One region of the Brachybacterium tyrofermentans genome, then DNA from elsewhere that is predicted to be linked to it. Evidence: predicted binding sites of a transcription regulator. Region 1 holds the regulator's gene; each other region holds the start of a gene.
The links. Region 1 encodes LexA, which represses DNA repair genes until DNA is damaged. Its sites were predicted from a motif close to TCGAACANNTGTTCGA; they were not measured.

Region 1 (10,596 bases):
GCCTGCTCTGGCGCTGTATAGCGCAGGGCCCGCGAGAACCGCGGACCTCAGGCTCAGACGTCGAGCTCGTCCAGCTCGGCGCCGAGGCGCTCCTCGAGGCTGTGGAAGAACGCGATCACCGTGCTCAGCCCGCACTTGATCGCTGAGTCGACCTGGGAATCCAGGGCGCCGGCGCGGAAGTCCGCGGCGAGCTCGCCGTAGACGCCGAGGAGCCCCTCGGACTCGCGGCGCACGTACACCTTGGGCCAGATCCGGTTCATGTTCCACTCGTTGCAGAGCTTGACCATCTCGACCTTGCGGGAGAAGTCCACCGAGTGGCTCCAGCGTCCGCGGGTCTGCAGAACAGCCTGCTCCTCGCCGGAGAGCATGAACTGGAAACGGTAGTCGTCGAAGCGCGCGCGGAGGATCTCCGCGTGCTCGTCGTCCTCGACGAAGGCATATCCGTGCCGAGCAAGGCTCTGCTCGATGCGGGCCATGGTCATCGGGGCGAGCCCGTGAGTCGAGTCCGGCAGTGCAGGGGACTCGTGCGGTGCAGTCACTTCCAACCTCAGGCAATGCAGTAGTCGTGGTCGACGGCCCGGCGGCGCCGGGTCGCGGCTCACACTACTCCCTTCCTCGGGGAATCGGCCTGCCACCAGGCGTGATCCGGCTGACCTTCGCCATCGGCGCAGGTAGTCTGCCAGGCATGGACCTTCCTGCGACCGTGCGGCCCGAGACATCACCGCTCCAGGCCGGACTCCGCGCAGAGCACACCGCCCTTCCGGTGGTCGCCGTCGTCGGAGCCACGGCGACCGGGAAGTCGGATCTTGCCATCGCGCTGGCCCGGCGGCTCGACGGCGAGATCATCAACGCCGACGCCCTGCAGTTCTATCGCGGCATGGATATCGGCACCGCGAAGGTGACCAGTGCCGAGCGCGAGGCGATGCCCCATCATCAGCTCGACATCCTGGAGGTCACCCAGGAGGCGAGCGTCTCCGCGTACCAGGAGGGCGCACGCACAGCGATCGCGGAGATCCGCTCCCGGGGACGGCGACCGATCCTCGTGGGCGGCTCAGGGCTGTACGTGCGCGCGGCCCTCGACGAGATCGAGTTCCCACCCACCGACGCGAAGACCCGCGCCCGCCTCGAGGCACGCGCGACGCGAGAAGGCCCGGCCGCGCTGCATGCCGAGCTCACCCGCAGCGACCCTGAGGCCGCGGCGAAGATCGGTCCGGGGGATGCTCGCCGGATCGTGCGCGCGCTGGAGGTGGGGGAGTTGACCGGCCGACCCTTCGCCGCCTTCCTGCCCCGGCCGATCTACGCGGAGCCCGGCACGGTGCAGCTCGGGCTGCGCCTGGATCGAGCGGAACTGCACGAACGCATCGAGCAGCGGGTGCACAGGATGGTCGAGCTCGGGCTGCTCGACGAGATCCGGGCACTCCGCGACCGTGGCCTGGACCAGGGTCTCACCGCTCGCCGCGCGATCGGGTACGCGCAGGGTCTGGCCGTCCTGGACGGGACGATGAGCTGCGAGGAGGCGATCGAGGCGACGATCGTGGGCACGCGCCGCCTGGTGCGCAAGCAGGACACGTGGTTCCGCCGTGACCTCCGGGTGCGCTGGATCGATGCGGTCCCAGACCCGCAGCGCACGGGCGACGTCGTGCTCGAGCGGGCGCTGCACGCGATCAGGGACGCGGGCGAGCTGGGCGGGCCGGACGGGCTGGGCGGGCCGGACGGGCTGGGCGGGCCGGACGGGCCGGCGACGGCATAGGCTCGTCCCATGACCGACAGCATCCGCTTCACCAAGGGCCACGGCACCGAGAACGACTTCGTCATCCTCGATGACCCGGACGGTGCCCTGGACCTGGAACCGCAGGCCGTCATCGCGCTCACGGACCGTCGGGCCGGTATCGGCGGCGACGGCGTGATCCGCGCCGTGCGCACCCGGGCCGCCGGCATCGACGCCCCGGTGGATGCCCCGGAATGGTTCATGGACTACCGCAACGCCGACGGCTCGATCGCGGAGATGTGCGGCAACGGGGTCCGCGTGCTCGCCGCGCATCTGCTGCGTGCGGGGCACGTGCAGGGCGACAGATTCGCCGTCTGGACCCGCGCCGGGGCACGGTCGGTCGACGTCCTCGAGCGCGCGGAGACGGACGGGGCTCCCTGGTCGGTGCGCATCGGCATGGGGAGGAGCACGAGCCTCCAGGGGGAGCGCACCGTCGAGGTCGCCGGGCAGGCGCTCCCGGTCACGGACGTCGATATGGGCAACCCGCACGCCGTCGCCTTCCTCCCGGAGGGCACCGCTCTCGAGCAGCTCGACCTGACGCATCGGCCGTCCCTGGACCCCGAACCTCCCGCTGACGCGAACATCGAGCTCGTCGTCGAGCGCGGGCCGCGCCACGTGGCGATGCGGGTGTTCGAGCGCGGGGTGGGCGAGACCCGCTCCTGCGGGACCGGGATCGCGGCGACCGCTGTGGCGGCGGCCCTGCGCGCCGGCGACACCAGTGCAGAGCCCTGGACGGTGGATGTTCCCGGTGGGCGCCTGCAGGTGGGATGGACGGCGACCGGTGAGGTCACGCTCACCGGCCCGGCGGTGCTCGTCGCCGACGGCGTCACGCTGGTCTGACGGGACCCACCTCGAGCACGCGGAAGCCCTTCGCGCTGGCGACCTTCGCGACCTCTCGATCGGGCAGCTGCTCCCCGAGCCACCGGGCGAGCGGATCCGCTCCGAGATTCTTCCCGACAACCAGCGCGGCAGTCCCCTCCGGGGTCAGACGGGCCGTCCACTGCAGCAGCAGGTCATGCAGCGCCGGCTTGCCGATCCGGATCGGCGGGTTCGACCAGATCGCATCGAGCATCAGATCCTCCGGCACCTCGTCGGGGGCGACGACGCGCACATTCGTGAGGCCGGCTCGCTCGACGTTCTGCGCCGTGAGCTCACGAGCGCGCTCGCTGACGTCGACCGCCCACACCTCTGCGTCAGGATGCGTGATCGCTGCGGTCAGGGCGATCGGCCCCCAGCCGCATCCCAGATCGAGGATCCGTGCCCGCGCCGGCGGCTCCGTGATCTCGTCGAGCCGGTTCAGGAGCACGGCGGTGGCCTTGTCCACACCGTGCCCGCTGAACACGGAGGCGCTGGAGACCAGCTCGAGGTCGCGGCCGGCCAGGCGCACCGCAAGCGGGAAGCGCCGGGCATCGGTCGTCGGGGAAGGGGTGAAATAGTGCTCGTCCACCTGAGCAGGATACGGACTCCGACGGCCCGGGAGGAGCACGTCGAGGAAGGATGACCACAGCACCGCTATCCGCTCACCGCAAAATGCCTCGACCACGGCCCGCGGTCGTGGGACTCTTGTCAGGACAGTTCGTCCCCCATCTTGAGGAGTGCCCCGACCGTGCCCATCGCCTTCCATCCCGAACCCGACTCCGACACCGACGTCGACGGGACCACCACGGGAGGGACCGGGGCCGCGGCGCACACCGACAGCGCAGGCACCCCGGCCATCCCGGAGGAGACCGCGCCGGCCGTGGGCCGACGAGACGCGCTGACCCAGCGGATCCTCTCCCGCAGCGCGGCATCCGCCACCTACGATTCCTCGTCCGACGGGGAACAGTACGACCTCGCCGACCGTCAGGCTCTGCGTCGCGTCGCCGGGCTCTCCACCGAGCTCGAGGACGTCAGCGAGGTCGAATACCGACAGCTCCGCCTCGAGCGAGTCGTGCTGGCGGGTCTCTACACCTCGGGGAACACCGGGGAGGCGGAGACCAGCCTGCTCGAGCTCGCCGCGCTCGCCGAGACGGCGGGCTCCGAGGTGCTCGACGGCGTGCTTCAGCGTCGTGCACACCCCGACCCCGCGACCTTCCTGGGCAAGGGCAAGGCGGCAGAGCTGGCCGAGATCGTCGCCGCCAGCGGTGCTGACACCGTGATCGCGGACGGCGAGCTCGGCCCCGGCCAGCGCCGCGCGCTCGAGGACATCGTCAAGGTGAAGGTCATCGACCGCACCGCGCTGATCCTGGACATCTTCGCCCAGCACGCCAAATCCCGCGAGGGCAAGGCGCAGGTCGAGCTCGCCCAGCTCGAGTACCTGATGCCGCGTCTGCGCGGCTGGGGCGATTCCATGTCCCGGCAGGCCGGCGGTCAGGTCGGCGGCGCGGGAGCGGGCATGGGCTCTCGAGGCCCCGGTGAGACCAAGATCGAGCTGGACCGTCGTCGGATCCGTGATCGGATGTCCAAGCTGCGCCGCGAGATCAAGGCGATGACCCCGGGGCGTGAAGCCCAGCGGGCCGACCGCCGCCGCAGCCAGGTGCCGGCGGTCGCGATCGCCGGCTACACCAACGCCGGCAAGTCCTCCCTGCTCAACCGGCTGACCGGTGCCGGGGTCCTCGTGGAGAACGCGCTCTTCGCGACCCTCGACCCGACGGTGCGCCGCTCCACCACCCCGGACGGCCGCGAGTTCACCTACGCGGACACCGTCGGCTTCGTGCGGCACCTGCCCACGCAGCTGGTGGAGGCCTTCCGCTCGACCCTCGAGGAGGTGGGCGACTCCGATCTGCTGCTGCATGTGGTCGACGCCTCCCATCCGGATCCCGAAGGCCAGATCAAAGCCGTGCGGACCGTGCTCGGCGAGGTCGAGGGCTTCGATGTGCCCGAGGTCATCGTGCTCAACAAGGCGGACCTCGCCGAGCCCGAGACCATCGCCCGCCTGCGCAGCCAGGTCGAGGACTCGATCGTCGTCTCGGCCCGGACCGGCATGGGCATCGAGGAGCTCCGGGATCTGATCGCCGAGCACCTCCCGCGCCCGGCGGTCGAGGTCGAGGTGCTCGTGCCCTACTCCCGCGGCGACCTGATCGCCCGCGCGCACACCACCGGCGAGGTGCTCTCCGAGGAGCACGTGATGGAGGGCACGAAGCTCCATGCCCGCGTGGATGAGGCGCTTGCCGCAGAGCTGCACGGCGCGGCCTGAGGGGTCATCGGATCCGGCGCGGATACGCTGATCCGATGACCACCGCCACCGATCATGAGGCCGCCCCCGGGGCAGCCGATATCCAGCTGTCCACCCTCATGGAGGCGGCGGTCGAGGCGATCGGCGGCGTGCCGCGCCCCGGCCAGCAGACCATGGCGGAGGCGGTCGACACGTCGATGTCCGGAGGCCGCCACCTGCTCGTGCAGGCAGGCACCGGCACCGGCAAGTCGCTCGCCTATCTGGTCCCCGCGCTCCGCCATGCCCTGGTGAGCGGCCGACCAGTCGTGATCTCCACCGCGACGATCGCCCTGCAGACCCAGATCGTGCGCAAGGACCTGCCGCGCCTGGTCGAGGCGGTGGCCCCGCACCTGCCGCGCACGCCCACCTTCGCCCTGCTCAAGGGGCGTGCGAACTACCTCTGCCGGCACAAGATCGACGGCGGGTACCCGGTGGACATCGACCCCGGCGCGCTGTTCGCCGAGGCCTCGACCGATCCGTCGCGCTCGGGCAGCGAACGCCTGGGGGACCAGGTCAAGCGCCTGCGGGAGTGGTCGGAGGAGACCGACAGCGGAGATCGTGACTCCTTGGAGGATGCGGTCTCCGATCGTGCCTGGCGCCAGGTGTCCGTCACGGGATCCCAGTGCCTGGGCGGGACCTGCCCGATGGTGGAGTCCTGCTTCGCCGAGCGCAGCCGCGAGCTCGCCCGCGAGGTGGACATCGTGGTCACCAACCATGCCCTCCTGGCCATCGACGCCTTCGACAGCCACGGCATCATCCCCGAGCACGACGTGGTCGTCTTCGACGAGGCGCATGACCTCTCCGGGCGCGTCACCAGCGCCGTCACCGATGTCCTGAACCCGGGCATGCTGCGCGGCACCGTGCGCGACTTGCGCGGGCTCGGCGTCGCCGGGACGGCCCTCGACGATGCCTCGGAGGAGCTGCGCGAATCCCTCGAGCTCGCCCCCGACGGCCGCGTGATCGGTCCCCTGCCCGACCGCCTCGCCGATGCGATCCAGCAGCTGCGGATCGAGGCCCGCACGGCCCACTCCGACGCCAAGGACGCCGGTGACGACACGACGACGGGGACCGCCGGCACCCGCAAGACGGTCCGCGCGAACCTGCAGGAGATCATCGACGTCTGCGAACGCCTGGGGGCCCCGGCCGACGACGACGTCGTCTCCGTCTCCCATTCGCAGGCCACGGGGCGTTCGAGCATCCAGGTGGCGCCGCTGAGCGTCGCCGGTGCGATGCGTGGGGCGATCCTCGAGCACCGCACTGCCGTCCTGACCTCCGCGACGCTCGCGCTCGGGAATCGCTTCGAGCCGGCCGCCGGCGAGGTGGGGCTGGCCAGGGTGGACCGGATCGGTGCCGAGGAGGTTCCGATCGCGGCGGACACCGGTGCCTGGGCCGGGGTGGACGTGGGGAGCCCCTTCGACTACCGCCGCCAGGGCATCCTCTACACCGCGCGCCATCTCCCGCCGCCGGGACGGGAAGGGCCCTCGACGGCGATGCTCGATCACCTCACCGAGCTGGTGGAGGCATCGGGTGGGGGAGCGCTGTGCCTGTTCTCCTCGCGCCGCGGCGCCGAGCTGGCCGCCGAGCATGTGCGGGCCCGCCTGGACCTCACGATCGAGGTCCAGGGCGAGGACTCGATGGCGAACCTGGTGCGCAACTTCCGGGAGGACGAGGACGCCTCGTTGTTCGGGACCCTCACCCTCTGGCAGGGGGTCGATGTCGCGGGGCGGGCGCTGCGCCTGGTCACCATCGACAGGATCCCGTTCCCGCGTCCCGACGACCCTCTGACCGCGGCCCGGCAGGAGCGGATCAGCCGTCACGGGGGCAACGGTTTCATGTCGATCTCCGCGCAGCACGCGGCACTGCTGCTGGCGCAGGGGTCCGGGAGGCTGATCCGGTCCCAGGAGGATCGCGGGATGGTCGCGGTGCTCGATCCGCGGCTGGCCACTGCGCGGTATGCCGGATTCCTCCGAGAGTCGATGCCTCCGCTGTGGCCCACCACGGATCCCGAGGTGGCACTGGGGGCCCTGCGGCGTCTCGCGGAGGGCTGAGCCCCTCGACGTCGTCAGGAGGCAGGCCGAGCGGAGGCCCTCGACGTCGTGATGCGTCAGACCGAGCGGAGCCCCTCGACGGACGTCGTCATGCGTCAGACCGAGCGGAGCACGGCCACGACCTTGCCGAGGATCTCGGCGTGGTCACCGAGGATCGGGGCGAAGGACGGGTTGTGCGGCATGAGCCACACGTGGTCGTCACGCTGCACGAAGGTCTTCACGGTCGCCTCACCGTCGATCATCGCGGCGACGATCTCGCCCTTCTGCGCCTCCTTCTGACTGCGCACCACCACCCAGTCCCCATCGCAGATCGCAGCGTCGATCATCGAGTCGCCGACCACCTGGAGCAGGAAGAGGTCGCCGTCGCCGACCAGCCGTGAGGGCAGGGTGAAGATGTCCTCGACCTGCTCCTCGGCGGTGATGGGGACGCCGGCCGCGATCCTTCCCACGAGGGGCACGGAGACCGAGTTCGGGGTGATCTCGGGTGTGGACGGGAAGTCGGGCGTCCCGTCGTCACCGGGCATGACGACCTCCATCGCGCGGGGGCGCTTGGGGTCGCGGCGCAGGAAGCCCTTGCGCTCGAGGGCCTGGAGCTGGTGGGAGACGGAGGACGAGGAGGTCAGGCCCACCGCGTCACCGATCTCGCGCATGGTGGGCGGGTAGCCGTGCGCGGCGATCTCGGCAGTGATGGTCTCGAGCACGAGCCGCTGCCGAGGCGTGAGCCCTGCCGTCACTGGATCCTCCACGGCGTCGTCGCGGACCCGGCTCGGCTTGGGGGTGCTCGGCGTCATGGTGCGGGCCTCCTGGCTTCGTCTGTCGGACCCTTGCGGTTCCGTTGTCGTGTTGCCCAGCCTAGGGCGGCACGCACGGGATTCCAAACAGGTGTTCGAGGTTCCTCTTGCGTGTCGCGGCGATGGGGGGCTACAGTCGCACAGACATTCGATCGAACAGGAGTTCGGACATGCATACGAATATGGCTACGGTTCTTCCCCTCCCGCAGCACCGTGATGAGCGGGCTGAGCGTTCTGCTCGATCGGACGTTCGACTCGTCATGACCCGGCGCGGCCGGATGCTCCTGACGGCGATCGCCTTCCTGCTCGGGCTCGCCGTCGCCGCGGCGGCACTGCTGGTGTTCGGCATCCCCGCCGCTCTCGCCGGCGGAGCCGACGATGATGCGGTGACCGTGACGGTCCAGGAGGGCGACACCCTCTGGGGCTACGCCGAGGAGTATGCGCCGGAAGGGATGAGTCCCCATGAGTTCGTCGTGGAGGCGCGCACTGTGAACCAGCTTCCGACCGGACGGGTGTCCGTCGGTCAGGAGCTCGAGATGCCCGTCTTCGACGGCGCATCGCGCTGATGCGGGTGCGGGCCGGTATCCTGAGGGGATGCACTGCCCGTTCTGCCGCCATCCCGACTCGCGAGTCGTGGATTCGCGTACCTCCGACGACGGTGCGACGATTCGTCGCCGCCGCCAGTGCCCGAACTGCTCGCGTCGATTCTCGACCTCGGAGACCGCGTCGCTTTCGGTGCACAAGCGCTCCGGCGTGAGCGAGCCCTTCAGCCGGGCGAAGGTGATCTCCGGGGTTCGCAAGGCGTGCCAGGGGCGGCCGGTGACCGACGATCAGCTCGCCATGCTGGCCCAGCGCGTCGAGGAGGACATTCGCTCCAGCGGGCAGGCCGAGATCGATGCCCATGAGGTCGGTCTGTCGATCCTGCAGCCGCTCCAGGAGCTCGACCTGGTGGCGTACCTGCGTTTCGCCAGCGTCTACCAGGCCTTCGATTCGCTCGACGATTTCGACGCGGCCATCACCCGACTGCGCGCCGAGGCGACGACGGCGGGCTGATCCGCCGGCATCGCGGCCGGAGTCAGACATATCTGTCCGGTCCGGACACCAACTTCTGTGGATTCTGTGGAGATGGTCCAGGGCCGTCCCCGACTGTGCATAAGATATCCCTCGTGCACTCTTGCAGTGCACACCTGATCGGCGGTCGCGGAGGGGAAGCCGCGGCCGCCGATCGCCGTTTCAGGCGGGAGCGATGCCCGCCGGGAGCTCCCGCGAGTGGACCACGCCGAGATGACGCGTCGCGCGGGTCATCGCGACGTAGAGGTCGCCGGCCCCGTGGGCTTCGATCAGCTCGATCGGTTCGAGGATGATCACGCCGTCGAACTCCAGCCCCTTGGCCTCCTGGGCGGTCATCACCGCGATGGCGTCGTCGACGCCCGAAGAACCCTCGCCCACGTCCGGCAGTTCGCTGCGCCTGCTCAGCTCGGCGAAGAGGTCGGGGACCCGCTCCGACGCGGCGATGACCGCGAGCCGTCCGATGCCCTCTTTGTGCACGACCTCGACCGCATCGGCGGCCACCCGGGCCAGGTCGATCTGCTCGCTGCGCTGGATCAGGGGGTCCCGGTCTCCGTCACGCACCGAGCTGACCTCGGTGACGGGCAGGTTCTGGGCATGCGCCATCGCCATCGCGCGATCCATGATGCGGCTCGGCGTGCGGTAGTTGACGGTCAGGTGCTCGACCTGGAGCCGGTCCTGGATGTACGGGCTGAGGGCGTCGCTCCACGAGGTGGTGCCTCCTGCAGAGGAGGTCTGTGCGACGTCGCCGACCACGGTGAAGGACTTGGTGGGTGCTCGTCGCATCAGGGCGCGCCAGCTCATGGGCGAGTGCTCCTGGGCCTCGTCGACGACGACATGGCCGTAGGTCCAGCTGCGCTCGGACGATGCGCGCTCGGCGAGCGTGCGGCCGTCGCGGACCCGGTTGACCTGGTCGGCGAGGTCCTCGGCGCGCACGATCCCGGAGCTGTCGATGTTCTCGATGACCTTCCGGGCGTAGTCGACATCCGCCTCGCGCTGCGCGGCCGCGTCGCGGGCGCGGGCCTCGGCTGGCGCGGAGTCCTCGCCGAGGAGCTCGGCGACCTCGTCGAGCAGCGGGATGTCCTCGACCGTCCAGGGGGCGTCCTTGGGGCGCACCAGGCGTTCGATGCTCTCCGCGAGCGCAGGCGGGGCCGCCGCACGCAGACGATCGGGTCGGGAGAGCAGGATCCGTAGGAACCCCTGCGGCGTGTAGGGCAGCCAGGCCAGGTTGAGCTGTCTCTTGATCTCGGAATCGTTGCGGAGGTCCGACAGGAGGTCCGGGCGATCCTCGGGCACCACGGTGTGGCCGCCGGCGGCCAATGCCTTCTCGTACGACTCGGCGAGCCGGTCCATCGCCACCCGCACGAAGATGGTGCGTGCCATGTTGTGCGGCTTGCGCGACGCGCGGGCCTCGCGACGGGCGGCGCGGAGGGCGCTCCGGGTCAGGGTGATGGGCGTGCCGTCGATGCGCAGGCGGATATCTGCGTCGGGCACGATCTGGCGCTGTCGGATCGCCCGGTCGAGGAGCTCGGCCATGGCGATGTCGCCCTTCAGCGCGGCGATCTCGTCCTCATCGTGGAGGAACGTCTCGATGCCCGGGTACAGCTCGCCGGGGGTGAGCATCACGACGCCGGATTCGCCGAGGCTCGGCAGGACCCGTTCGATGTAGCGCAGGAACCCGGGGGTCGGCGCCATGATCAGCACGCCGGTGTGCTCGAGGCGGCGGCG
Region 2 (10,596 bases), on a different contig from region 1:
ACTGCCACAGCGGGTGCGCGAGGGGACCGTTGACGTCGATCTTGGAGAACAGCGGGAAGGTGACGTCGTAGGTCGAGGTGCAGACGTCGTGGGTGTCCTGGTCCGTCCCGGGATCCTGGTGGAACTGGTCCGACGGGAAGCCGAGCACCGTGAAGCCGTGCTCGCCGTACTGGTCCTGGAGGGCCTGCAGGCCGCGGAGCTGCGGGGTGAAGGTGCACTGCGTCGCGATGTTGGTGACCAGCACCAGCCGCCCGCGGTATCTGCTCATCTCCTGGAGCTCGCCATCGACCGTGGTGGCCCGGAAGTCATGGAAGCTCGTGGTCACTGCGCGATCCTCTCGCCGCTGTCTTCTCGTCGTGCCAGGCCATCGTAGGGCCGGGCGCTGGGCATCGGGTGGGCGTCATGCCAGGAAGGCGTCGACCTCCGCGCGGGTGGGCGCGCTCTGCGGCCCCCTCCGGGTCACGGCGATCCCGGCGGCGGCGTTGGCCCGGGTGGCCGCGGACTCCCAGTCGGCCCCGAGCGCGCGCTCGGCCAGGAGCACGCCGGTGTGGGTGTCGCCCGCCCCGTTGGTGTCCACGGCCTCCTGCGGGAAGGCGGGGATCTCGGTGCCACGGCCGTGATGGAACACGAGGCAGCCCCGGTCGCCGTCGCGCACGATCACCACGGCATGGCTGCCGATCCGTCGGCGCAGCGCCTCCGGGGTGTCCTGGAGCGACTCGAGCCCGGTCAGCGCGCGGGCCTCGTCCGCGTTCGAGGTCCACACGGTGGTGCGCGCGAGCACCCTCTCCTGCACCTCGCGGGGGAAGGTCGCAAACGGCGCGCCCGGATCCAGCACCACCTCGACGCCCTCGGGCACCGTCTCGAGGAACGCCAGCAGCGGGTCGCGCGTCGGCTCGAACAGGCTGTACCCGGACAGGCACAGCAGGTCGCCGGGCTGTGGGTCGAGGGTCGCGAGGGACGCCGCGGTGATCTCGCGCTCCGCGCCGTAGACGGTCAGGAAGGTGCGTTCGGCCGACGGCTCGAGCATGACCACGCAGTACCCGGTGTCGGAGTCGGGACGCACCTCGTCGGAGAGGCCCACGCCGTCGGTCGCGAGTGCCTCGCGGATCAGGTCCCCGTGGGGGCCGGCGCCGTGCGCGCCGCCGTGCACCGCCTCGGCGCCGGTGCGGGAGGCCGCGACCAGCGTGGTCACCGCTCCTCCGGCGTACCACTGCTCGCTCAGCGCATTGGCGTTGCCGCCGCGCGGGGGGAGGTCCTCGACCTCGACGACGATGTCGACGAGGGCCTGGGCGGTGTGCAGCACGCGGGACATGGCCCGAGTCTAGGTGGGACGATGGTCCCATGGACCATGCTTCCTCCCGCCCGCGACGCCGCGGACCCCTGCTCATCGCCCTCGCCGCCGTCGTGATCGTGGCCCTCGTGGTCGGTGTGCTCCTGTGGCGTGATCGCTTCGGGGACGGCGCCGAGGAGGCCCAGGCCCTGGCGGATGCGCTCCCGGAGGGGGACTTCGCCGAGGTGGCGCTCGAGGACCTCTCGGCCTCGGCCGCCGCGACCGAGCACGAGCGGGTCCTCGGCCCGCTGCTCGAGGCGGTCGAGACGCCCCCGCAGGTCGAGCTGGTCGACGCCGGAGACGCTGAGGACGGGTCCCGCACCGCGACCCTGCAGTGGACCTGGACCCTCCCGCAGGACGCCGGGACCTGGGAGTACACCACGGAAGCGGTGCTGCGGCGCGGCGAGGACGGCTGGGCCGCGCAGCTCGCCCCCACGGTGTTCGCTCCTGACCTCAGCGCCCGTGACCACCTGGACCTGAAGCGCCTCGACCCGACGATGGGAACGGTCACCGACCGCGACGGGAACATCCTCTACGGTCCCCACGACGTGCAGGTGATCGGTCTGGACAAGGCGCAGCTCGAGGAGTCCGAGCTGGACGACGCCGCACGGGCGCTCGCCGGGCACCTCGGGATCGACGAGGACAACTACGCGAGCTCCGTCGCGGGCAACGGACCCGAGGCGTTCGTCCCCGCGCTCACGATCCGCGTCGAGGACCTCGGGGACTACCCGCTGGCCACGGCCGAGGAGGTCCCGGGCTACCGGGCGCTCGAGAAGAGCCAGCCGCTGGCCGTCGAGCGCGACTATGCCCCGGGCGTGCTGGGGTCGCTGCGGGAGGCCACGAAGGAGGACGTCGACGGCTCCGACGGCGAGATCGTCGCCGGGGACCTCGTCGCCACCGGCGGTGTCGTCGCCGCCGAGCATGACGCCCTCGTGGGCAGCGCCGGCGTCAACGTGGTCGCCGTCGACCCCGACGCGGACGCCGAGCGGTCCCTGCACAAGGTCGAGGCGAGCGACGGCACCGAGGTGCGCACCACGCTCGACGACGGGCTGCAGCGACGCGCCACGGAGGCGATCGCCGACCAGGATGCCCCGGCCGCCGTGATCGCGCTGAAGCCGTCGACCGGCGATGTGCTCGCCTCGGCGCTCGGGCCGACGGGGCAGAGCTATCCCATCGGGCTGGTCGGCCAGTACGCACCCGGTTCGACCTTCAAGGCGGTGACCGCTCTGTCCCTGCTGCGCGAGGGCGTCACCCCGGATACCGAGCTGCAGTGCCCGGAGACCGCGACCGTCGAGGGGCGCAGCTTCAAGAACGCCGATTCGATGAATCCGGGCCTGTTCGGGCCGATGCCGCTGCGGGACGTCATCGCGCACTCCTGCAACACGGCGCTGCTGCTGCAGTACGACACAGTGGACCAGCCCGCTCTCGCCGATGCCGCGACCACGCTCGGCATCGGCCAGGAGGCCCCGAAGGGCCTCGAGGCGTTCATGGGGTCCGTCGACCCCGAGGACACGGGCACCGAGCACGCCGCGGCGATGATGGGCCAGGGCCGCGTGCTGACCTCGCCGCTGTCGATGGCTGTGGTCCTCGCGAGCGTGCAGCAGGGCAGCACCGTCCATCCCCGGATCCTCGCCGACGACGAGACGGCGGCGCCCGAGGTGCCGAACCCGCTGACGGCCGACGAGACCGCGCAGATGCAGGAGCTGCTGCGCGGCGTCGTCACCTACGGCAGCCTCGACGAGTTCGCGGACCTCCCGGGCGAGCCGGTGATCGGCAAGACCGGCACCGCGGAGTGGACGAACGAGGACGGCGAGCTCAAGCTCCACTCGTGGGTGATCGTCGCCCAGGGCGATCTGGTCGTCGTCGCCTTCGTCGAGGACGGCAGCTACGGCTCGACCACGGCAGGGCCGATCGCCCGCGAGGTGCTCGAGGGTCAGTAGGTCAGCTGTTCAGTACTCCGCGCGGTCCTCGTGGTCGCGCCAGGCGGTGAACGGCGCGGCCGCGCCCGCCCGACGGTGCTGCTCGGTGCGCAGCAGGTCGTCGGATCCGGGGGTGTCGAAGTACCCGTAGAACGCGGCGTCGTCGAAGCCCGCCTGCGCCGCGTCCTCGCGATCGGCGGCGAACACCACCGTGTCGATCCGTGCCCACAGCGCGCTGGCCAGGCACATCGGGCAGGGCTCGCAGCTCGCATAGAGCACCGCCCCGGGCAGCTCGTGCGTCCCCAGCTCCGTGCAGGCCGCCCGGATCGCCAGGACCTCGGCGTGCGCGGTGGGGTCGTGGTCCGCGGTGACCCGGTTGACCCCGTCGAAGCCGCGCCCGTCGGCGGTGAGGAGCACCGCCCCGAACGGCCCGCCTCCCTCGGCCACGTTGGCGGCGGCCAGGTCGATGGCACGGTCGAGGTGGTCGTTCTCAGCTGCGGTGCTCATGGGTGGGATCCTCTCTCACAGGTCAACGGTCGGCGGGATCATAGGCCCGCCGCGACCTCCACAGCCTGCCGGATGGCACGCTCGGCGTCGAGCTCGGCGGCGACGTCGGCGCCGCCGATCACGTGCACCCGGGGCGTGCGGCCCGCACGAGCGCCGCGGATCTCGTCGGCCAGGGCGTTCACGCTGACCTGCCCGGCGCAGACCACGACCGTGTCGACCTCGAGCACGCGCTCGGCGCCGTCCTCGAGGATGTGCAGGCCCTCGGCGTCGATCCGCTGGTAGGTCACGCCCTTGTGCTGGATGATCCCCGCGTGGCGCAGCTCGGCGCGGTGCACCCAGCCAGTGGTGCGGCCCAGTCCGGCGCCGATCCGGGTCTCCTTGCGCTGCAGCAGGTGGACCTCGCGGGACAGCCGGCCGTCGTCCGGGTCGCCGTCCGGGCGGGGGATCACGCCGCCGCGGTGGGCATCGGCATCGACGACGCCCCAGTGCGTACGCCAGGCGGCGACATCGAGGGTGGGGGAGGGTCGGGCGGAGGTGAGGAACTCCGCGACGTCCACGCCGATGCCGCCGGCGCCGATGATCGCGACCCGTCGGCCCGCCTCGGCGCGGCCCTCGAGCAGGTCGGCATAGCTGATCACCGTCGGGCCGTCGGCGCCGTCAACCGCTGCGGAACCGGCGCCCGGGAGGTCCAGCTCGCGCGGGGTGACCCCGGTGGCGATGATGACGTCGTGGAAGCCGAGCAGGTCCTCCGCGTTGGGGCGGAGGTCCAGACGCATCCCGACCCCGGCCGCGGCGAGGCGCATCCGCCAGGACTGGAGCGCCTGTGCGTAGTCCTCCTTGCCGGGGATGCGCGCGGCCAGACGCAGCTGGCCGCCGATCTCGCCGGTGGCCTCGAACAGCGTGACGACGTGGCCGCGCTCGGCGGCGGCGAGGGCGGCCTCGAGTCCGGCCGGGCCGGCGCCGACGACGGCCACCTTGCGCGCCCGACGCTGGGTGACGGGGCGCAGCACCAGCTCGGTCTCGTGGCCGGCGCGGGGGTTGACCAGGCAGCTGGCGCGCTTGCCGTCGAACACCTTGTCCAGGCAGGCCTGGTTGCACGAGATGCAGGCGACCACCTGGGAGGCGCGGCCGTCGGCGAGCTTGGCGGGCAGGTTCGGGTCGGCCAGCAGCGGGCGGGCCATGGAGATCAGGTCGGCCTGGCCATCGGCGAGGACCTGCTCGGCGACGGCAGGGTCGTGGATCCGGTTCGAGGCGACGACGGGTACGTCGACCAGCTCGCGCAGCAGGCTGGTCTGCTGGGTGAAGGCGGCGCGAGGCACGGAGGTCACGATGGTCGGGACCCGGGCCTCGTGCCAGCCGATGCCGGTGGACAGCACGTCCACCCCGCGTGCGGTGAGGCCCTGGGCGAGGGCCGTGGTCTCCGTCCAGGTCTGCCCGCCGGGCACCAGGTCCAACAGGGAGATGCGGTAGCTGAGCAGGGCATCCGGACCGATCGCCTCGCGCACTGCGGAGGTGATCGCGAAGGGCATCGCGCGCCTGCCCTCGGAGCTGCGGCCCCAGCGGTCCCGGCGACGGTTCGTGGCGGGGGCGAGGAACTGGTTGAGGAGGTAGCCCTCGGAGCCCATGATCTCGACACCGTCGTATCCGGCGGCGATCGCATGGCGGGCGGCCTCGGCGAAGTGGTCGATCGTGCGTCCGACGCCGCGGCGGGTGAGGCGACGGACCCGGAACGGGGAGAGCGGGGAGCGGCCCCGGCCTGCCGACGCGGCGAGCGGGTGGAACGCGTAGCGGCCGGCGTGGAGGAGCTGGAGGATGATGCGGCCGTCGGCCTCGTGGACCTCGCGGGTCACCAGCTGATGGCTGCGCAGGGTGCGCTCCGTGGCCTGGGCCCCGCGCGGGGTGAGCCGGCCGGTGCGGTCGGGGGAGAACCCGCCGGTGACGATCAGCCCGGCGCCGCCGCGGGCGCGCTCGCCGAGGTATGCCGCGAGCTTCTTGGCATCGGAGGTGCGGTCCTCGAGGCCCACGTGCATCGACCCCATGACGATCCGGTTGCGCACCTCGAAGCGGCCCAGGTCCAGGGGGGAGAGCAGGGTCGGGTACGAGCGGGGTGCGGTGGGGTGGGGAAGCGGCGTTGCCATGCCGCGATTGTGCCAGGGTCTGCCGGGTGATTCGGTACCAGGGTGCGTCACCGGTGAGGTGCGGCGGGACGCTCCGCCGTCGCTGCGTCGTCACCTCGGGCATCCGCCTCATGGCCGAGTCAGGTGGGGCTGTCGTCGGGTTCGTCGGGTGAGGGGCGGGGTGGGGGCGGCGGTGGCTTCAGGGGTGGCAGGGGGTTGTTCTTGAGGAACTCCTGGAGGCCGTCGTCGTCGCCCGCGCCGTCGCCCTGTCCGTCGTACTGGCCGCGTGATCCGCGTTTTTCGGTCATGCGCTGGCGTTCGATGCGGCGTTGTTCGATGATCCGGTCGCGGGCGGGGCGTGCGGCTTCGATCTCGGCGATCCGGACCGCGTCGGCGTGGGCACGCAGGTGCGTGTCCCAGGCGCGATCCAGTGCGGCGGCGAGGACAGGGGTCAGCAGGTCGTGTTCCTCATAGGTCGCGGTGCGGAGCTCACCATCGATCGTCCACCGAGTCTGGGTGGGCTCGACGACCGGCCGGCGCGGAACCGGGCGGGGAGGCAACGTGGCAGGCGGGAACCGAGGCGGATCCTCGGGAACATTCCGGAGCCTGTCCGGGGCAGGATCAGGACTGATGTCCGCACCGGGGTCGGGCTCAGTGTCGCGTTCGGGGTCGATGAGGCCCGCGGTCTTGATCGTGTGGTGCAGCCAGCAGAGCCGGTGGAGGTTCGCCAGGGACGTGGGGCCGCCAGCGGCAGGATCGTCGTGGTCGTACTCCTCGATGTGGTCATCCTCCGAGGCGAGCACCGTCGCCCGCGTGCAGCCGGGGGCCGCACACACGGGGTGGCGCAGGCGGAGCTGGAGACGCATCTGCGCAGTCGGCGTATACGTGTCGGCGGTGACGGGGAGATACGCACCGGTGGTGGGATCGGTGAGGATCCGCTGCCAGGTGGCCTGCCCCGCAGCCAGCGCACGGGCCTGCTCCGCGGGGACCGGGATCAGGCCGTCGATCACCCCGGGTGCGTCACTCTCACCCAGCAGAGTCATCGCCGGCACCGTGACCAGCAGCTTGTAGGGGGAGACGGGTTCGGGCACCGGATTCGTGTCGAGCATCGACTGCGTCAGCACCGCATACCGCAGCGCCGCCAGAGACATCGCCCGGCCACGTTGACGCAGCACCTCATCAACATCGAAGGGGATCGGGGCGTCGCTGTCCTGATCGTTCAGGGCGTGGCGCTGGGCTTTCTGGATCGCCTGCGCCGCGACATCGAGGCGGTGGGCGAGGGCTTTGATCTCCAACGTCGGCCCCGTCACCGACAACGTCGCAATCCCCCGCGCCGGGTCGATGATCTCCAGGTCCACGCGCCGTTCTGATTCCGGGGTCACGGGGATCGTGCCCGCAGTGACCATAGTGATCAACGAGCCGAGGTGGCGGGCGAATTGATCCCGAGAGATCGACGCCAGATCCCACCCCGCCACATGCTCATCCACAACACGGACCTGGTCATCGGGCAGTGCCCGTACTTTGCGCAGCAGCAGACGATGGAAGTCCTCGGGCAGATCACCCGAACGCAGGACCTCGAAGGTGCCGGGCATGAGGGTGACGGAGCGGTGAGCGTCCCGGATCAGGCACTCCGCCCGATGCAGGGACGCCCGCAGACCGGTGGCGACCTTCAACGCGGAGATATCCGCTGAATCGATGCACCCATCAGACTCCGGATCCCGCGTCAGAAACGCCGTCAGCAGCTCCTGCTCCCGGGCATACAGCTTCGTACGCTCACGCATGTTGTCGTGGATCGCCAGTGCCCGCACCGCCTGCTCGCTCTCGGGCTCCGCCTCACACGCCTCGATCACCCGCTGCGCAGTCAGCACCCGCCGAGCCCGCACCGGCCACACCGGCACCGCAGGCACGACGCTGGAATCAGAGGCGGGACCGGAAGGCGGATCGGAGGCGGCACCAGAAGGACCGTCGGAGTGACTGCCGGAGCGGTCGCCCGGAACGTTGCTCGCAGGCCCATCCTGCCCACCATCGGACAGCGAATCCCGCTCGAACTCCTCACCCACGACAACCCCTCCTTCCACCCCTGGAAAACACCGGCCCCACTGCCGACGACTTCACTTCATTTTACGCGATCGAACACCTTTGCGATAGACCCAACCAGCACTGTGTATGAATTTGTGGATAACCACCCACTGTGGAGGAAGGGTGACGCTCGGCGAGAGTGACGCCGAGGGGAGAGGGCTGCGCGCATGGCGGTCGGAGAGGTGGTCAGATGGTCGAGGTCTCGTACGTCAACGCAGGTCAGTGGTCACTGTGTGGAAGGTGTCCAGATTTTCGAGGTCGCGCTGGCGGGCCGAGGCGCGAGTGCTCTGCAGGGGAGGGGGTTCGGTCAGTGAAGGGTGCGACCTGCGTTTTGTGGATAACCTGCCACTGTGGAGGAAAGAATGGGAGAGGGGGCGTTCGGGAGTGCATATATCGGTCGCATTGTTGTCGGTGGAAGTGGTGGACTTCTGATGGCGCATTTGGGCTGCTGAACCTCGGGGTGTCGGCGTCGGCGTCGCGGTCGCGGTGGCGGCCGCCGGGCCGGGTCTCGTCGACCGGGTTTCGTCGGCTGGGCCCGTCGACCCGCCCTGCAGATCCGCTGGCCCGCCCTGCAGATCCGTCGGCCCCTTTACATACAGTCACCCACACGAGAGAGTCGTCGGGGCGCGGCACTGTTCCACGCCCGCTCCCTCCGCACGCCCGCTCCCTCCGCACGCCCGCTCCCTCCGCACACCCCCACCCACTCCAGACGGGACCCCATGGACCACCGGACCGGTAACCCCTTCACCCCGGGCTTCGGCCTGACGCCGTTCATCCTCGCGGGCCGCGCCGAAGCCATCGAGGACTTCACGGCGGCGCTGGCCGGCAACGTCCCCGAAGCACGGGCGATCCTGATCTCCGGGGCGCGTGGTTCCGGGAAGACGGTGCTGCTGACCGAGTTCAAGGAGCTCGCCCTCGACGCGGGGTGGACGGACCTGCGCGTGCACACCTCCTCGAGCTCGCTGGTGGACGAGCTGCGGGGCACGGCGATCGCCCGGCTGCGCGAGCTGGACCCCGAGGCGGAGACCTCTCGGCTCACCTCTGCCCGGATCTCGGGAGCAGGCGCGTCCCGGGAGATCCATCAGCGCTACGAGGGCGAAGGAGAACCGCTCACCACGGTGCTCGACCGGCTCGCGGCGCTCACCGAGGAGGACGGCGGCGGTCTGCTCATCACCCTCGACGAGCTGCAGTCCGTGGACCGCGACCAGCTGCATGCGATCACCCAGCACGTGCAGGACCTCATCGGGTCCGGGCACGCCGTCGCGTTCCTCGCCGCGGGTGTGCGGCCCGGGGTCGATGCCCTGCTCGACCACGAGCGCACCACCTTCCTGCGCCGGGCGCACCGCATCGAGGTGGGCAGCGTCGACGTGGGCACCGCGGCCGAGGCGATCCGTATGACCATCGCCGACACCGCGAAGACCATCACGCCCGAGGCGGCGGTGCTCGCCGGGGAGATCTCGCAGGGCTACCCGTACCTGATCCAGCTCATCGGCTCCAAGGCCTGGCAGAACAGCGGCGACGCCGACACGATCGAGATCGAGGACGTGCACGGCGGGCGCGACGGCGTGGTGGCGGCGATGATCAAGAACGTGCACGGCCCGGCCCTGCGCGGCCTCAGCGCCCGCAAGCGCGAGTACCTCCACGCGATGCTCGCGGACGACGGGCCCTCGAAGGTCGGGGACATCGCCGAGCGCATGGGCATCGACCCGCGCAACCAGTCCACCTATCGCGAACGGCTGATCGACGACGAGCTGATCCGCGCCGCCGGCCGCGGCCTCGTGGAGTTCGCCCTGCCCTACCTCGGGGCAGCGCTGATCCATGAGCAGGCGGAGGGGGCCGCGACGGAGCCGGGGAAGGGGCTGACGCGGTCCCATCGCTCGCGGCGCCCCCGCGGCACCCGCTGATGGTTACCGTGGGGGAATGACGAACTCGAGACCTGCCCGGACGTACCGGACCAGCCTCCCCGTACGGATCCTGCGCGCGATCGGACTGCTCGGGGCGCTGACGATCACCATCTGGCTCGTGCTCGCGTACCGGACGATGCCGCAGACGATCGCGACGCACTTCGGCCCCGGGGGTGCGGCCGACGACTACGGCAGCAAGGTCACGGCCCTGGTGCTCGCCGCGCTCATGGTGGCCCTGACCCTGTTCCTCGCCGTTCTGTCCCTGCGCCCGTCGATGCTGAACTATCCGACGGTGATCACCAAGACGAACGCGCAGGCGATCTACCGCGAGGGCGAGCGAATGCTGGTGCTGGCGCTGGTCAGCATGCAGGTCGTGTACCTCGGTCTCGGCCGGTCCGTGTCGGACGGCGCGGGGTCGGCCCTCCTGGCTCTCGGTCTGGTCCTGCTGGTGGCCTGCATGGTCCTCGGGATCGTGCGACTGGTGCGAGCGGCGCGGACGGACGAGGGCGTAGCCGCCTGAGGGCCACGCACCTCGCCCGTTTGCCTGACCCCGTCAGATCCGGGCGAGCGCGACCGCGACGTTGTCCGGTCCGCCGGCCTCGAGGGCCAGGGCCACCAGGTCGTCGGCCAGCTGGTCGACGTCGGCGGCCGGCGCCGTGAGGGCATCGGCGAGGGCCGACGGGTCGACCACCGCGTGCAGCCCGTCCGAGGAGAGCAGCACGAGGTCGCCCGGTTCGAGC
Region 3 (10,596 bases), on a different contig from region 1:
GTGACCGCGAAGAGCACCAGGAAGAGCATGAAGGGTTCGGGCAGCTTGTTGCCCGCCCTCTCCACGCCGTTGAGGATCTTGTCGGTGATGCCGGTCGTCGCCGGCGGTGTCGATGCCGTGCTCATGGGGACTCCAGTCGGGGCGAGGGACGGTCGGGAGGGGAGGACGGCCGAGGGGCCGACGGGGGGCGGCAGCGGAGCGGCGGACCGCGGCGGCAGGCCGCCCCGGGCGCTCAGTCGAAGAAGCCGCGCACGTCGATCGCGCCGCCGGCCTCCTCGAACTCGGCGGCCATGGCGGTGGCCAGCTGCGGATCGTGCAGGGCGTCGAGCACCGTGGCCGCCAGGCCGTAGGCCCCGTCGGCCGCTGCGGACCGGGCGTCCTCGGAGACCGCCCAGGTCGCGAACTCGCGGGTGTGCAGGGCGACCTCGGGCGGGGCGATCCGGATCACCGGGTGGATCCCGGGCACGCGGTAGCTGACGTTGCCGAAGTCGGTGGAGGCCGCGAGGATCGGCGAGACCACGCCGAAGGGCAGCGGGTCGCGGCCCCGGCGGCGCTGCGCCTGGACCCAGCGCCCGGTGAGCGCCTCGTTCGTGCGCACCGGGAGGGAGGGCGGATGCTCGTCCCAGCGCACGGTCACGCCCACGCCGGCCATGAGGGCGGCGCCGCGGGCCACGTCGTCGACCCGCGTCGAGAGGTCCTTGAGGGTCTCGGGGCGCTGCGAGCGCACATACAGATCGAGCTTCGCGTAGTCCGGTACGACGCTCGCGCGCTCGCCGCCCTCGCGGATCACGGCGTGGATGCGGTCCGACGGCGGGGTCTGCTGCCGCATCAGCCCGATCCCCTGGTACATGAGGTTCGCGGCGTCCAGGGCGTTGCGGCCCATGAACGGCTGCGCCGAGGCGTGGGCGGTGTGCCCGTGGTACTCGACGGTGAGGGTCCGACGCCCCAGCCAGGTCTGATCGGCCAGGTCATAGCCGTAGGGGTGGGCCATCACGGCGGCGTCCAGGCCCTCGAAGGCGCCTTCTCGCGCCATGTACTCCTTGCCGGTGTGGCCCTCCTCGGCGGGAGTCCCGAGGAACACGACCCGTCCGGGAACGGCCGACGGGTCGGCCTTCGCCAGCGCCGAGAGGGCCAGGAACGCGCCCAGCCCCATGACCGCGATGACGTTGTGGCCGCAGCCATGGCCCACGCCGGGCAGCGCGTCGTACTCGGAGAGGATCGCGAGCGTCGGCCCGTCGGCCCCGCCGTTCCCGCTCCCGGCGCCGGTTCCCGAGATCTCCGCACGGATCGCGGTGTCCAGGCCGTGCACGCCCAGCTGCGCCTCGATGCCGTGCTCGGCGAGGACGTCGACGATGGCGCGCGCCGAGCGGTGCTCCTGAAAGGCGACCTCGGGGTGCTCGGCGAGGTCGAGCATGAGGTCGATCATCCCGGGACCGTCGGCCGCGACGCGCTCCTCGAGCCGGTCGTGCAGGGCGATGCTCGCCCCGTCGAACGACGAGCCCGGATGGGACGCGGTGCGCATCGCCGATTCCCGCTCGTCATCGAGCTGGCGGAGGTAGGCGGTGGACACCTCGGTGTGCTGGGTCTCGGGGCGCTGCACCTCGGAGCGTTGCGCCGCGGGACGGGACGCGTCCGAGGACGGAGTCTGCTGGGAAGCCATGCCGACGAGGATATGCACGAGGCGGCCTCTCGCCGACCCGGTCTCATCCCTCATCCTGATCGCTCCTCGCCCGCCGACGGCGCACGCCCGATGTGACGTGGGCGAGCGCGACAGCCCACGCCTGCCGGTGAGCACGTAGCCTCGGCATGCGCATCCGCGTTCTCCCTCGTCAGAAGAAGTTCTCCATGTCACAGCTCAGCGATCTGGTCGACCCCACCGCGATCCTCCTCGACGCCCCGGCGCAGGACTGGCGCGCCGCGATCCGGCTCTCCGGGGACCTGCTGGTCTCCGCCGGGGCCACCACCGGCTCCTATACCGACGCGATGATCCGCACGGTCGAGGAGCACGGCCCCTACATCGTCATCGCGCCCGGCTTCGCCCTCGCGCACGCCCGCCCCGACGACTCCGTGCTGCGCACGGCGCTCTCGTTCGTGCGCCTGGCCGAGCCGGTCGAGTTCGGCAACCAGGCCAACGATCCCGTCACCCTGGTCATGGCGCTCGCCGCTGCGGACTCCTCCGCCCACCAGGCGGCCCTCGCCGCCCTGGCCGGGGTGCTGGCTGATCCGGAGGGCCGCCGTGCGCTGGACTCCGCGTCGACCCCGGACGAGGTACTCACCGCCCTCGGGGCCGACGGCGCGGCCGGTTCGGCCGACGCACGCACCGCTGGCACCGCACAGGTCGCCGGTACCGAGGGAGCCCCGGCGTCGGCCACCGCCGCCGCTCCGGCGGCCGATCCCGCGCCCACCGGCGCATCCGCCGTCGTCGACCCTGACGCGGTCCCCTCGAAGAACCTGATCCTCACGGTGTGCGGGAACGGGCTGGGCACCAGTCTGTTCCTCAAGAACACGGCCGAGCAGGTCCTGGACCGCTGGGGCTGGTCCTCCTATCTCGACATCCAGGCCACCGACACGATCTCCGCCAAGGGCCGGGCCAAGGAGGCGGACGCCATCCTCACCTCCGGCGCCATCGCGGACACCCTTGGCGACGTCGGCGTCCGCGTCGAGATCATCGAGAACTTCACCTCCCAGGCGGAGATCGACGCCGTGCTGCGGCGCGTCTACGCGGTCTGAGTCCGCTGCCGGATCTCAGGACCTCCTGAGTCCCAGCGGGCCACCCCCACTCCTCCTCCTTCCCTCCCACCCCACGGAGCAAGACCATGAACGTGCTCGTCACGATCGCCGAGTTCCTCGTCAACGAGATCCTCAGCGTCCCCGCCTATCTCATCGGCATCATCACCGCAATCGGCCTGATCGCCCTGCGCAAGTCCGCCGGCCAGGTCGCCGGCGGCGCCCTCAAGGCCATCCTCGGCTTCCTGCTGATCGGTGCCGGCGCCACCCTCGTCACCGCCTCCCTCGCCCCGCTGGGCACCATGATCCAGGGCGCCCTCGGCGCCCAGGGCGTGGTCCCCACCAACGAGGCCATCGCCGGCATCGCCCAGGAGGAGTTCGGCGCGCAGGTGGCATGGCTGATGATCCTCGGCTTCATCGTCGCGATCGGACTGGCCCGCTTCACGCCGCTGCGCTATGTGTTCCTCACCGGCCACCACCTGCTGTTCATGGCCACCCTGATCACGGTGGTCATGGCCTCGGCGGGCATGCCGACCGTGGTCGTGGTGGTCCTCGGCGCGGTCCTGCTGGGCATACTCATGGTGTCGCTGCCGGCCTTCGCCCAGCCCTGGACGCGTCGCATCACCGGGGACGACTCGATCGCGATCGGCCACTTCGGCACCGCCGGATACATCGCCGCAGGCACCGTCGGCCGGCTCGTGGACCCCAAGGGCCGCAGCCGCTCCACCGAGGACCTCAAGGTCCCCGAGTCCCTGCGCTTCCTGCGCGACTCGATGGTCGCCACCGCCCTGTCGATGGTGCTCATGTACCTCGTCGTCGCCGTCGTCTACCTGGCACGTGCCGGGCAGGGAACCGCCTTCGACGCCTTCGAGGGCGGCGCGACCGACGTCGGCAACTACCTCATGCAGTCCGTGACCCAGGGCCTCCAGTTCGGCATCGCCGTGGCCGTGATCCTCTTCGGCGTGCGCACGATCCTCGGCGAGCTGGTGCCCGCCTTCCAGGGCATCGCCGCCAAGGTGGTCCCCGGCGCGATCCCGGCGCTCGACGCCCCGATCGTCTTCCCCTACGCCCAGAACGCCGTGCTGATCGGCTTCCTCTCGAGCTTCGCCGGCGGCCTCGTGGGCCTGCTGGTGCTCGGCGTCTGGCTGGGCCCGGTGCTCGGGCTCGCCCTGATCCTGCCCGGCCTGGTGCCGCACTTCTTCACCGGTGGCGCGGCGGGCGTCTACGGCAATGCGACCGGCGGCCGACGCGGCGCGGTCGCCGGCGGTTTCGTCAACGGCCTGCTGGTCACCTTCCTGCCGGCGCTGCTGCTGAAGGTGCTGGGCTCCTTCGGATCGGCCAACACCACCTTCGGCGACACCGACTTCGGCTGGTTCGGCATCCTCATCGGCTACTCGGCCCGCACCGGCGTGCTGCCCGGCATCATCCTGCTGGTCGTGGTCGGCGCCGTGCTCCTCGGCGGCGCCATCCTCATGCAGCGCCGGGTGGTCGACGCCGGCTGGGATCCCTCGCCGGCCCGCGCCGCCGCAGGGGCCGGGACCACGGCCGCCGTGGCCGGTGCGCCGACGCAGGCCGGTCCAGCCGCCGTGCGGACCGGCGCCGGGAGCTACCCGCGGGTCGCGCCCCCGACCGGTGCGCCGACGCCTCCCCCGCCGCTGGCAGACTGACCCTGCGGGCGAGGCCCCAGGACGGGTATCATCCGGGCACGATGTGCGGCCGCCCACCCCTTCCGACCGCGCACCTCCGGCCTTCGCACGGGCGCGAGACCCGCTGACCGTGCGCCGTCCCGGCGCTCCGCCGGGTCCGCCATGCCCCAGCCACTGCCCTCGGCGCGATCCTTTCCTCGGCGAAGTCCCCACGGCGCATTCCTTTCCGCCCTTTCCGCGCGATCTTTCGGAGGCGACACCTTTGAGCGCAACATCCCCCTCTCCTGCCGCGACGGCCTCGAGCGCCGACCGCGGGGCCTTCTCCGGCCGCACCGCGTTCATCTTCGCGGCCATTGGCTCCGCAGTGGGCCTCGGCAACATCTGGCGCTTCCCCGCAGTGGCCTATGAGAACGGCGGCGGCGCGTTCATCCTGCCGTACCTCATCGCGCTGCTCAGCGCCGGTATCCCGCTGCTCTTCCTCGACTACGCGATCGGGCATCGCTGGCGCGGCTCCGCGCCGATGGCGTGGCGCCGCTTCAAGCGCTGGACGGAATTCATCGGCTGGTGGCAGGTGCTGATCGCCCTGATCATCGCCCTGTACTACGCCCTGATCCTGGCCTGGGCCACGAACTACACCTTCTTCTCGCTGAACCAGCGCTGGGAAGATGACGCGGAGGGCTTCTTCAACGAGTACACCCAGGCGCTCGGTGGAGCCGACGCCACGATCTCCTTCGACATCGTGCCCGCCGTCCTGATCTCCATGATCGTGGTGTGGCTCGCGGTCATCGTGGTCATGGCGCTCGGCGTACAGAAGGGCATCGCCGCCAGCTCGGTCGTGTTCATCCCGCTGCTGGTGATCATGTTCGTGATCCTCGTGGTGAGGGCCCTGTTCCTCCCGGGTGCGATCGACGGCCTGGACGCGCTGTTCACGCCGAACTGGGCCGCGCTGCTGGACCCCACGGTGTGGATCGCTGCCTACGGCCAGATCTTCTTCTCGCTGTCCGTGGCCTTCGGCATCATGCTCACCTACTCCTCGTACCTCAAGAAGAAGACGGACCTCACCGGCTCCGGTCTGGTGGTCGGCTTCGCGAACTCCGGCTTCGAGATCCTCTGCGGCATCGGCGTGTTCTCCGCCCTCGGCTTCATGGCGCAGGCGCAGGGCGTCGCGATCGACGAGGTCGTAACCTCCGGTCCGGGCCTGGCGTTCGTCGCCTTCCCGACGATCATCAGTGAGGCCCCCGCCGGCGCCGTGATCGGCGTGCTGTTCTTCGGCTCGCTGGTGCTGGCCGGCTTCACCTCCCTGATCTCGATCGTCGAGGTGGTCATCGCCGCCATCCAGGACAAATTCGGCTTCGCCCGCATCCCCGCGACGCTGTGGGTGTGCATCCCGCTCGCCGTGGTCTCCACGGCGCTGTTCTCCACCACGATGGGCCTGCCCCTGCTGGACGTGCTGGACAAGTGGGCCAACGAGTACGGCATCGTCGCGGCCGCCGCGGTCTCCACGATCATCGTCACCTACGTGGTGCGGGGCCTGCCCACCCTGCGCGACCACCTCAACCTCAAGGGCAGCTTCCCGATTCGCAACTGGTGGCTGGTGTGCGTGGGTGGCATCGCCCCGATCGTGCTTGGTGTCTCGCTGGTCCTCAGCACGCGCGATCTGCTCACTGCTCCGACCACCTACGGGGAATACCCGGGCTGGTTCGTCTTCGTCTTCGGGTGGCTGATGGCGATCGGCCTGGTCGTCGTCGCGATCGGCCTGTCGCTGATCCCGTGGCCGGCCGGGTCGAACCTGTACAAGGACGATTCCGACGGCGACCCGGTCGCCCCCGAAGCCGTCGCCGGCAAGGGCCTGGTCTCCACGCCGGAGGCCACCACCCCGCACGAGCTGCGGTCCGCCGAATGGTGAGCCCCGTGCCGATCCCCATCCTGTCGACCCTCTTCACGAAGGAGTGACCATGTCCGTCTCCGCCATCGTCATGATGTCCATCGCGATCATCACCGTCTGGGGCGGCCTCGTCGCCGCCGTCGTCAACATCGTCCGCCACCCCGAGAAGGGCGACTGACCCCGCGGGCGTCTCCCGCCTCGCCGGGCACGCCGGACACGCCGGACACGCAGAGCACGCCCAGTTCTGCGACGAGAGGACCGATCCGCACTCGCGGATCGGTCCTCTCGTCGCAGGAACCGCACCAGGCCCCACTCCCGCTCCGCACTCCCACCGGTCCCTCGACCGTCGTCCGCGTCTCCGGTCCCGTCCGATGTCTTCCGGCGTCACATTCGTGGCGTCGACCGCGCCGCGCTCTCTACAGTCGGACGAACGCCCTCCCGAGCACCGCGCTGCCCGGGGCGCTCCTGCCCGACCCGACGATTCCGAGGAGGCATTCCGATGTCATCCGATGCCACCACGAGCCACCGCCCCGCCGATGCCGACGGGCCGAACGCCGCCGACGGAACCCTGGACCGGGCGACCTTCGCCGCGCTGTTCGGGCGTCACCCCGCCGGCGTCGCCGTCGTCACCCTGACCGACGGCACCCGACCCGTGGGCTTCACGGCCACCTCGGTGATCTCCGTGTCCGCACAGCCTGCGGTGCTCGCCTTCTCGATCAACGACACCTCGTCGTCATGGCCCGCGCTCAGCGGGGCCGAGACGGTCACGGTGAACCTGCTGGCCGCGGACCAGCGCCAGGTCTCCGCCGTGTTCGCGACCTCGGGCATCGACCGGTTCGCGCAGGTCGACTGGCACCAGCTGCCCACCGGGGAGCCCGTGCTGGGCGGCACCGCGGGCTGGATCAGCGGACGGATCCTGGAGCGCGTCCCCGCCGGCGGCAGCCACCTCGTGATCGTCGCCGCGGACCGCGCCGAGATCGCGAACGACGAGCCGCTGGTCTACCGCAACCGCACCTACCACCAGCTCCTCGAGTACGAGATCTGAGCCATTCGAGGGCTCCGCTCGATAGCCTGACCGTGCCTCCAGCGCAGAAAGGCCGACGATGCCCTCTCCCCCGCCGAGCACGGAGCTCCTGATCGTCCCGACCGCGCACTTGTCCGCGACGACGCCGGAGCCCGTGGTGGCCCACGCCCGCGAGCGCCTGCTCTCCTGGAGGCCGGACCTGGTGGCGATCGAGGCGTTGCCGGGGAACCTCGTCGTCGAGTACGAGCAGCGGGGCGGGACGTTCGCAGACTTCCAGGTCGGCGGGGCCGTGGACGCGAGGCGGGGAGCCTCCTTGCTCGACGCCACCCCCGGCGAGGCCTGGGCCGCGCGGCGCGAAGCCTGCGCTCCCGACACATCGCTGACCCAACGAGTCCTTGCCTGGCTCCGCGCACGGGAGCCGATCAATGCCCTGCTGCTCCCGTATCAGGAGGCGAACCTCGACGAAGCCGTCCGAGAGTTCCTCGACGACCTCGCGGGTCGACGTCGGGAGACCATCTCGATCGACGCGCACATCGCCCGAGAGCTCGGCCATGACTGCGTCGCCCACGTCGATGATCACGCCGGGGTCGAGAACATCGACCCCCTGCCGGAGGGGTTCGAGGCGGAGCTCCAGGACTACAAGAACGAGGTCTCCGGTCTGCTCGCGGAGGCTATCTCTCCGCCGCAGCTCGCGGAGGATCTCTGGGCTCAATGGCGGTTCTACGCATCGGATGATGTGCGGGCCACGACCGAACGTCTGGAGAGCTCGGAGCGACTCGTCGGCGGAGGGACTACTCCTCGGCTGCGCCGGGTGATGCTGGCGAACTGGCGCGCGAGAAACTTGGCAATCGCGGCGCGACTGCGGTCGGCGACAGGCGCGGTCCCCGGCGGACGGGTTCTGTTCGTCGTCGGCTCGTCCCACGAGGTGCCACTGCGTACTGCCCTGAGCATCGATCAGTACGATCTGCGACTGGTCGAGCTCGAGGAGCTGGAGCCCTGAGCGGGCACGCAGTGTGACCTGCGCCCGCTCGGTTCGCACCACCCCTGGGTGTCGGGTACGCTGATGCCTGCTCTTACGAGCGCTGGAGGATTCGCCTAGCGGCCTATGGCGCACGCCTGGAACGCGTGTTGGGTTAACGCCCTCAGGGGTTCAAATCCCCTATCCTCCGCCGAAGAAATGCCCCTCACCTGGCGGTGAGGGGCATTTTCGTCCCTGCTCGTCCCCGAACAGGTGCTCATCTCAGAACAGCTGCACCACTCAGAACAGTGACGGCTGCGGGACCAGGTCGAGCGCCGCCGGCGCGGACCGCACCCTGCCGGCCCGGGCGACCTTGCCGGCGGCCGCCCGCCGCTGCTCGGGCTGATCCTCGTCCTCATGGATGTCCAGGCCGTGGCGCTGCAGCAGCGGTCGCACCCGCTGGGACAGGTTCTTGCGGTAGCTCGCCGGCGCGTAGGACTCCCGGCCGTAGAAGCGCTGATATCCGGCGGCGAGCTCGGGATGCTCCCGCTCGATCCACTGCAGGAACCACTCCTTGGCCCCCGGCCGAAGATGCAGGGCGCCGAAGACGACGCGCTCCGCACCAGCCTCGGCGATCCGCGCGAGGGCCTGGTCGAGCTGGGCGTCGGAGTCGGTCAGCCACGGCATGATCGGCATGAGGAACACGGTCACGCGGAAGCCGGCGTCGGCCGCGGCGCGCACGGTCGCGAGCCGCGCGGCGGTGGTCGGCGTGCCCGGTTCGATCGTCTTCTGCAGGTCGTCGTCGAACACGGCGATCGACATCGAGAGGTCCACCGGGACCCTGTCCGCGGCGGTCGTCAGGAGCGGGAGGTCCCGCCGCAGCAGGGTGCCCTTGGTGAGGATCGAGATCGGGGTGCCGCTGTCGGCGAGGGCGGAGATGATCCCGGGCATGAGCCCGTAGCACCCTTCGGCCCGCTGATAGGGATCGGTGTTGGTGCCCAGCGCGACGAGCTCGCGGCTCCAGGAGCGCTTGGCGAGCTCGGCGCGCAGCACCTCGGCGACGTTGACCTTCACGATGACCTGCTGGTCGAAGTCCGCACCCGCATCGAGGTCGAGATAGGTGTGCGTGCTGCGCGCGAAGCAGTAGACGCAGGCGTGGGAGCAGCCGCGATACGGGTTGACGCTCCATGCGAAGGGCATCGAGCTCGAGGCGGGCACCCGGTTCAGCGCCGATTTCGCCGTCACCTCGTGGAAGGTGACGCCCTGGAACTCAGGGGTGCGCACGCTGCGCACCAGACCCTTCATCCCGAGAAGGGCCTGGGAGCGCTGCTCGCCGTCGATCGCCTGTCCACTCCATCGCATACTGCACAGTCGAACGCGTGTTCGATCCTTTGTCAAGGCGGCGCGCACGCATCCTGGGTGGAGGCCGACGGGTGCCACCTCGTGACCGCATCGGGACCTCCGACGTCGATCTCCGCGAAAGCCCACGTCAGCGGTGCGAGGCGGCCCGGTTCGTGCGCGCCTGGATGGCCGGCACCGGCAGTTCCGCAGCCCCGAGCCCACAGTTCCCCTGCCCGCTGCGTCCGCCCCGGATATCCTGCGATCTGCAACGGCCGGGGAACACGAGGGGGAACGCATGTCGGGCACAGGGGACGGCGCGCCGTATGACGGGCCACCGGGGTACGGGGGCGGAGACGGCCAGAACCGATCGCAAGGACCCGATCCGCAGGGACCCGGCCCGCACGGCGTCGATCCCGACGCCACCCACCAGGCGTGGAGAGCGGACCAGCCCCACCCGAACGCTCACCCCGGTGCCTCCCCCGACAACGCATCGTCCCCTGCTCCGCAGCACAACGGACAGTTCGGCGCCTCCCCCTACGGCGGACCGGGCAGTCCGGCGCGCCCGGGCGGGCACACGGCCCCAGGCGGTCCGACTTTCCCAGGCGGTCCGACGGGCATGGGCGGCCCACCGGGCTCCGTCGGCCCCGACGGCCCGCAGACCCCGGGACGGCAGCCGTCCCCCGGGCGCCGCTGGGCGTTGATCGCGGTCGCTTTCGGCTGCATCGCCATGCTGCTGCTCGTGATCGGTGGAGGCGTCCTCTACCTCACGCTCCAGCGCGGCGGCGGGCCGGACTCCACCGCCGCCCCGTCGGACCCAGAATCGACCTCGACACAGCCTCCGGAGGCCGACTTCTCGACGGACCCGGCGGAGTCGACGTTCGTCGGGATCTCCCCGCTCGACACCGTGGAGGGCGACGCCGACGACGTCTGGGCGGTCATGGCCAACAACCCGCTGACCACGGGGTCCCTGCCCGATGTCAGCAGCTGCGAGATCCCCGAGACGCCGGTCGAGCAG

Region 2: the regulator LexA is predicted to act here: its motif matches at 8,003-8,018, upstream of ABD093_RS08580 (DUF222 domain-containing protein).
Region 3: the regulator LexA is predicted to act here: its motif matches at 9,612-9,627, upstream of ABD093_RS19525 (Rv2578c family radical SAM protein).

Annotation. Positions count from the first base shown of each region.
Region 1 is NZ_BAAAIR010000046.1:202,756-213,351, forward strand. It holds gene ABD093_RS15035 (YbjN domain-containing protein) at 54-539, opposite strand; gene miaA (tRNA (adenosine(37)-N6)-dimethylallyltransferase MiaA) at 686-1,750, shown strand; gene dapF (diaminopimelate epimerase) at 1,760-2,608, shown strand; gene ABD093_RS15050 (class I SAM-dependent methyltransferase) at 2,595-3,215, opposite strand; gene hflX (GTPase HflX) at 3,375-4,943, shown strand; gene ABD093_RS15060 (ATP-dependent DNA helicase) at 4,979-7,009, shown strand; gene lexA (transcriptional repressor LexA) at 7,105-7,800, opposite strand; gene ABD093_RS15070 (peptidoglycan-binding protein LysM) at 8,061-8,366, shown strand; gene nrdR (transcriptional regulator NrdR) at 8,395-8,853, shown strand; gene ABD093_RS15080 (HelD family protein) at 9,034-10,596, opposite strand, start outside.
Region 2 is NZ_BAAAIR010000034.1:208,441-219,036, reverse strand. It holds gene ABD093_RS08605 (glutathione peroxidase) at 1-325, opposite strand, end outside; gene ABD093_RS08600 (PfkB family carbohydrate kinase) at 401-1,312, opposite strand; gene ABD093_RS08595 (penicillin-binding transpeptidase domain-containing protein) at 1,342-3,270, shown strand; gene ABD093_RS08590 (nucleoside deaminase) at 3,280-3,756, opposite strand; gene ABD093_RS08585 (NADPH-dependent 2,4-dienoyl-CoA reductase) at 3,795-5,894, opposite strand; gene ABD093_RS08580 (DUF222 domain-containing protein) at 6,014-7,780, opposite strand; gene ABD093_RS08575 (ATP-binding protein) at 8,672-9,856, shown strand; gene ABD093_RS08570 (DUF1648 domain-containing protein) at 9,873-10,376, shown strand; gene ABD093_RS08565 (MerR family transcriptional regulator) at 10,410-10,596, opposite strand, start outside.
Region 3 is NZ_BAAAIR010000105.1:52,390-62,985, reverse strand. It holds gene ABD093_RS19570 (AbgT family transporter) at 1-125, opposite strand, end outside; gene ABD093_RS19565 (M20 family metallopeptidase) at 233-1,660, opposite strand; gene ABD093_RS19560 (PTS sugar transporter subunit IIA) at 1,846-2,730, shown strand; gene ulaA (PTS ascorbate transporter subunit IIC) at 2,817-4,394, shown strand; gene ABD093_RS19550 (sodium-dependent transporter) at 4,636-6,279, shown strand; gene ABD093_RS19545 (methionine/alanine import family NSS transporter small subunit) at 6,329-6,436, shown strand; gene ABD093_RS19540 (flavin reductase family protein) at 6,758-7,303, shown strand; gene ABD093_RS19535 (hypothetical protein) at 7,362-8,282, shown strand; tRNA gene ABD093_RS19530 (tRNA-Ser) at 8,367-8,451, shown strand; gene ABD093_RS19525 (Rv2578c family radical SAM protein) at 8,541-9,602, opposite strand; gene ABD093_RS19520 (hypothetical protein) at 10,198-10,596, shown strand, end outside.